2 regions of the Paenibacillus odorifer genome follow, and region 2 is predicted to be linked to the other one. Evidence: riboswitches for the same ligand, from Rfam matches in the RefSeq annotation. Region 2 holds a riboswitch; the other holds the start of a gene.
What was found. A riboswitch is a leader RNA that binds a small molecule or an ion and turns the genes downstream of it on or off. The one in region 2 is predicted to bind S-adenosylmethionine.
Positions count from the first base shown of each region.

Region 1: it holds a riboswitch for S-adenosylmethionine, as region 2 does, so the genes downstream of both, metA (homoserine O-acetyltransferase MetA) here and PODO_RS25030 (methionine ABC transporter ATP-binding protein) in region 2, are expected to answer to the same signal.

Region 1 covers NZ_CP009428.1:1,947,875-1,951,299, reverse strand. The annotation lists gene PODO_RS08220 (PLP-dependent transferase) at 1-1,087, opposite strand, end outside; gene metA (homoserine O-acetyltransferase MetA) at 1,124-2,044, opposite strand; SAM riboswitch class I at 2,160-2,289, opposite strand; gene corA (magnesium/cobalt transporter CorA) at 2,687-3,425, shown strand, end outside.
Region 2 covers NZ_CP009428.1:5,738,604-5,742,028, reverse strand. The annotation lists gene PODO_RS25040 (COX15/CtaA family protein) at 1-693, shown strand, start outside; gene PODO_RS25035 (Cthe_2314 family HEPN domain-containing protein) at 849-1,583, shown strand; SAM riboswitch class I at 1,686-1,821, shown strand; gene PODO_RS25030 (methionine ABC transporter ATP-binding protein) at 1,924-2,940, shown strand; gene PODO_RS25025 (methionine ABC transporter permease) at 2,970-3,425, shown strand, end outside.

The DNA.
Region 1 (3,425 bases), 3.0 Mb from region 2:
AGAAGCGCAGCAACCGATCATCTACACCCACCGCATTCCGAATTTCCACAGGAATGTCCGCATGCGTCTGTACTGCAGGATAGGTCATTAACGATTCAACCCCGCCGAGGCTCTCAGCGAAGGCTATAAGCCGGATATGACGAAGCAGAGGTTCTACGTATCTGGCATCTTTTAATTTGAAAGAAAAAATTCCGGTATTGCCCGAGGACTGGCGATTCTGAATTTCATATCCCGGATGATCCGGCAGGCCTGGATGGAACACTTCCGCAATCGCCGGGTGCTCTTGTAGATAGCGGGCAATTGCTAGTGCATTACTCTCGTGCCGTTCCATACGCAGAGCCAGTGTCTTCATGCCTCTCATCAGCTGATAACTGTCTGTTGGCCCAAGCACAGCGCCAATAGAGTTATGTAGAATCGCTATTTCAGCGGATAATTCAGCCCCTTTAGATACAATAAGACCAGCAAGTACATCATTGTGTCCGCCCAAATATTTGGTAGCACTATGGACTACAATATCCGCACCTAATTCCAGAGGACGCTGGAAAAATGGAGTCAGCAGTGTATTGTCTACAATTGTGAGCAGCCCATGATGACGAGCCCAAGTAGCAACGGCTGCAATATCCGTAACCATCATCAAAGGATTCGTTGGCGTTTCAATAAATATCGCCTTTGTATTTGGAAGACGGGAAGCCTCAAGCGCATCCAAATCATTCGTATCTACATAGGAAGCAATGATTCCAAACTTGGACATAATTCGTTCCAACAAACGATAGGTCCCGCCGTAAAGATCCAGCGAAACGATCAAGTGATCGCCTTGCCCAAACAGGGTAAATATGGTTTGAATAGCCGCCATCCCAGAGCTACAGGCAAAACCTGCATCACCAGACTCCAATTCCGCAGCCGCATTCTCCAGTACGGAACGGGTCGGACTTTTGGTACGGCTATAATCGAAACCTGTGCTCTGCCCAAGCTTCGGGTGACGGAATGCCGTAGCATTATAGATAGGAAAATTAATGGCTCCGGTAGCCGGATCTTCTTGTGAACCTATTTGTGCCAGTCTGCTTTCAATCCTAAGTTTGTCGTCCATGATAAATGCCTCCTAAATTATAATGTAGCGCTGATCTTAATAAACAATCGGGTCGATATCGTAAGGTGTCTCTTGATATACATAGTAATTGAGCCAATTAGAGAATAATAAGTTGGCATGTGCACGCCACACTGCAGGAGGTGTCCGTTCTGGATCATCTTTAGGGAAATAGTGTTTCGGCAAGGCCATCTCCATGCCCCTCTCCAAATCACGATCATATTCCCATTTCAGGGATAGAGGATCGTACTCGGAATGTCCGGTCACAAATATTTGTTTGCCGTCGGTCGTAGCTACTAGATACATACCAGCTTCTTCGGATTCTGCCAGAATCTGCAGATCTGGATTGCTCTCAATATCTTCGCGGGAGACATCGGTATGACGGGAATGCGGTACATGGAATACCTCGTCAAAACCGCGCAGCAATTTAATGTTATTTTGATTAATCGTATGGGAGAATACACCAAAACATTTTTCAGGCAATGCCACTTTACGAACACCAAAATGATGATACAACCCTGCCTGTGCCGCCCAACAGATATGCATGGTCGAGGTCACATTATCCTTGCTCCATTCAAAAATCTCTTTTAGCTCTTCCCAATAGGATACTTCCTCAAACTCCATTTGCTCTACGGGTGCTCCTGTAACAATAAGGCCATCCAAACGGCGGTGGCTGATCTCGTCAAAAGTTTTGTAAAAGCTTCTCAAATGCTCAGCAGAAGTATTCTTAGAAGTATGTGAGCGTGGATGCAGCAAGGTAACATCAACTTGCAGCGGTGAATTTCCTATTAAACGCAGCAATTGAGTCTCCGTCGTTTCTTTAGTCGGCATGAGATTCAGAATAGCAATCCTTAGTGGACGGATATCCTGATGGAAAGCCAAACTTTCATCCATCACAAAAATATTTTCTCCGGATAGTACTTCTTTTGCTGGTAAACTGTCGGGAATTTTAATTGGCATTGTCTTTCCACTCCTTAACTGTATTTAGGTTATGTTGTCACATCGCGGCTTTCTGAACAATAAAAAGACCTTTCTCGGAAAACGAGAAAGGTCATATCTACAGTCATATGCGCCTCTCTCATCTGCCAGAAACTTTTGGACGGGGTTTAGTCGTCAGCAAAGTTCCGCAAGAATTAGCACCGTGCGTTCACACGCCGGTTGCCGGGTTTCATAGGGCTAGTCCCTCCACCTGCTCTTGATAAGATTTAGCTGTATTCAATTAAATTTCTTTAAAATTTACTTTAAATCATGAACCTCCTTTTCGTCAAGTCCATACAATGCTGAAGTAGCCTTAAAGTAACAATAAATTTGCTTGAAAGAGGCATACTCCGTTGTTATACTAGACAAGTATTTCATACCTGAACGAAAAGAAGAGGTGAGAAGAAGAATGGAAGGCGACCCGAGCTCGCAATTAAGTGTACAAAATGAGCAACCACACAGGATAATCATCAGCTTGCCGGCGGCGGGAGCAGTTCTTCTTCATGCCCTCGAATCGTCATTCGGCCTCTTGTATTGATTGTAACGCCGGCCAAGCTGATTTTTTTCTCTGTGCTTAATTAGCAGTCCCTGGTGAAGACCCGGGGATAGAAGGAGTGGAATCAGATGAAAATCCGGCTGGTGAATGCAGGGGTTTTTACACCTATTGATGAAATTGATGAAACATTGACACCCCCAACAGAAGGGTTCTATTGGATTGATGCAGATGTGGAGGATTTGGAGCTGCTTCAGCCCCTGTTCAACCTGCATGATCTCGCTGTTGAGGATTGCCTTAGTGAAGAGGATCAACGTCCAAAGATCGAAATATACGAAAGTCATTACTTTATTGTTGTAAACAGCATCCGCTTTGATGATGAGGAAATTTTCCTGCGGGCACTCAATATATTCTTGGGCAGACATTATATTATTACTGTAACGAAACAAAAGATCCACGAGCTGCGCATCCTGAAGCCCATGTTATGGGAGCAAGAGGTTAGCGAACCAGACCAATTCCTTTACCTGCTTATCGACCTTGTCGTAGATAATTATTTCTCCGTAGGTGACCGAATTGAAGCCCGGATTGAGAAGCTTGAAGAGGATATTCTAATGCATACCAAGAAATCTCATCTGAGTGAGATTATCGGTCTGCGAAGTGAGATCTTATGGTTAAAGAAGATGCTGGGACCACAGAAAGAGGTTATCAATACCCTGAACAAAAAAGACCTCCGTCTGATTGATGATCAGCTGCAGAAGTATTTTAGCGACATTTATGAAAATGCAGTTAAAATATCCGAAACCTTTGAGACGTACCGCGATCTCATGGGCAACTTACGTGAGGCCTACCAATCCAGTATCGCCAACCGCG
Region 2 (3,425 bases):
TTATTCGTCATCGTTCAAGGTGGTATGGGAGCGCTTGCAGTAATTAAATCTCAATCTGCTGCTGTAATGGCGCTGCATATGGGTTTTTCTTTGATCGCCTTTTCGAGCGCTATGATGTTGGCTCTTGGAACCAAGAGATGGCATGAATCGCGCGAATATGATCATACGTTGGAGGCTCAAAAGAAGCCCGTAAGTAAGGCTTTTCGCAATTTAACTTGTCTTACTGCCATCTATTCTTATATTGTCGTGTATATTGGAGCCTTTGTAAGTCATACGGATTCACAGGGCGGGTGTTCGGGTTGGCCGCTTTGTAATGGAGAATGGGTTCCGGAGCTTTCCGGAGGTGTAGGTGTTGTTTTTACGCATCGGATTGCGGCTTTGCTCTTATTCATGCTTACTGCGCTGCTTGGGCATTTAGCATTTTGGAAACATAAGGATTATCCAGAGCTTAGAGCGCTAGGTGTAGCTGCAGTGCTGTTATGCTTGATGCAGGTGTTTAGTGGGGCGGCTGTGGTTTACACCCTAGATAATGAAAGATTGTACATATTTGCCGCTTTGGCTCATATTTTGCTGATTGCCAGTTTGTTTGGTGTCTTATGTTATATGAGTGTAAGAGTCTGGCAGCTAAATCGTGCGGGTAGTGTCGTGTCTGGAAAAAATGTAACGAACCCAATGATTCCACCGCCTTGGTAGAACATTCCCTCCGTGGATAGAGGCGCTTCACCCGCGGAATAATAAAGTGGAAATCGGTATATCGTGGAGCTGATTGGCCGATGCTTACGTCGCGAGTTTTGTACGAAGCAGTCCATGGAAGCAGACGCTGAACAAAACTTTAGGAGGACTGGGATATGCTGCGGGTATTACTTGGAGAGCCGCCTCGAAAGAACAGTGGTGTGTTGGCTGATGCGATGGAGAATATGGCCACTTTTGCAGCATTGCTGCGCAAGGAAATGAGTGCCCATGAGGATAATGACCATGAATACCGCAAGCTGGAGATTTGGACACGTGGACTGATTTCCTCTCTGGATGAACTGGAGCAAAGTTGGTTCGCGGCCGCTTTTTACCGGAAATTAGTGATCGCGGGTTATATGGATGATATGACACCGGTGGAACAGGGCGATTATGCACGTTATGTTTATTTTTATAAAGATGGCTTTATCCGGGTTTTCTCTCTTCTGGACAAGCTTGGGACGGTACTGAATCATTTTTATGATCTCAAAACATCCAAATTAAAAACGCACTTTTCTTACTTTACAGTGCTGCGTCAGCTTCAATTATTGAATGTGCATCCTGCATTAGCGGATCAACTGGAACAGATCAAGAACTCCTACCGCGATCCATTGGAGAATTTACGCAAGCGCAGAAATGCTGAAATTCATTATATGAATTCTGAAATGCAGGATGATCTGTGGCAGCGGCATCAAGGTCTGCATGATAAAATTCAGCTCGAGGATCTGGATAGCCATCTTGAGGATTTAAAACAATCGCTCGAAATGAACTGTAAGACATTAATCGCGGCATTCAGCTACAGCAATGAACAGCTGCGTAAGGAAATAAGCAGGGCAAAGAGCATAAAATCGTAATCGTTCAATATATTTCCTTTTGACAAAAATCGATAAACTCACTATACTTATGCTTGCATTAAAGTATGTACGATTTCAGAAAAAATATAATTTCATAACTTTATCTTATCGAGAGCGGCGGAGGGATAGGCCCGATGAAGCCCGGCAACCGATTTGTATCCAGCGCGGGAAGCGTTGTACAAATGTCATGGTGCTAATTCCTACAATGGCGCAGGTTGCGGTCGTTGGCAGATGAGAAGGCATTGTCTTAATAAACCCACAGAGCCTCTTGCGATCTGCATCGATCGTTGGAGGTTTTTTTGTATAGAATAAGTGAAATATAAAGGGGGGGCGACGAGAGTTGATTAATCTAAAAGGGATAACAAAGGTTTATGGAAAAGGGAGTAATGCGGCAACAGCGCTTTCTGGATTGAATCTGTCCATCGAGAAAGGTGAAATATTCGGAGTCATCGGCCACTCTGGAGCGGGGAAAAGTACATTGATCCGTTGCATTAATCTGTTGGAACGTCCGACAGAAGGTGAGGTCTGGGTAGACGGTGTTGAACTAACTAGCCTTAACCAAGGTCAATTACAGGAACAGCGGCGCAAGATTGGGATGATTTTTCAACATTTCAATTTGCTTTCTTCGGCGACTGTGTATGATAATATTGCCTTTCCACTGCGACTTGCAGGTACATCTAGAACAGCTATTGATACAAAAGTGAAAGATCTGCTCGCTCTAGTTGGGCTTGAAGAACATACAGATAAGTATCCTTCTCAGTTATCTGGAGGACAAAAGCAGCGGGTCGGCATCGCCCGGGCACTAGCCAGTGACCCTGATGTGCTGTTGTGTGACGAGGCCACTTCTGCGCTTGATCCCCAGACAACGGATTCCATTCTTAAGCTGCTGCTTGATATTAATAAAAGATTCCATTTGACCATTGTGCTGATCACGCATGAAATGCATGTAATCCAGAGTATCTGCGACCGTGTCGCGGTCATACATGGTGGTGGGATTGTTGAACAAGGCAAAGTTACAGAGGTATTTCTCAAGCCGCAGCATGAGGTTACACGCGATTTCATCCGCAGTGAGACACAGAATGAAGGGCCTCTTCGAGTGGCGCTTGATGCTGCTGCCGGGGATAACTCTCAAGCTGTCAAAATTACTTTTTTCGGAGAAAAAACTTACGGCTCGGCACTATCCGATGTCGTGCGTGATACGGGTGTGAGCTTTGCAATCTTACATGGTACCATCTCAACGATTAAAGATGTGCCTTATGGACAGATGATTGTGCGGTTTGAAGGGCCAGCTGAGGCAATTGCTGTAACGATCTCCAGACTAATTGCTCAAGGCCTTGATGTGGAGGTGATTTCGTAATGAATTTTGCAGATCTAAATTGGCAAGAAATGATGGATGCTACGGTTGCTACTATAAAAATGATATTTTTTTCCGGATTGTTCACAATTATTCTTGGTTTACCACTCGGAATTCTATTGTATTTATGGGGGAAATCGAATAGTATAGTAATCAGAGTAACTTACTCGGTCTTATCATTACTTGTAAATATTCTACGTTCCGTACCCTTTATCATTTTGATGGTGGCTCTAATTCCTTTCAGCAAAGCCGTTGTTGGAACCTCCATTGGTGTACTCGGTACGATTCCACCTCTGGTGATTGGTGCAGCTCCGTTTTTTGCCCGCTTGGTAGAGACGTCGTTAAGAGAGGTAGACCGCGGAGTCATCGAAGCCGCACAAGGTATGGGAGCATCGACGAACCAAATCGTTATGCGTGTTCTTTTGCCAGAAGCTCGTCCAGGTCTGCTAGCTGGAGTTACGATCACACTGGTTACACTGGTCTCCTAT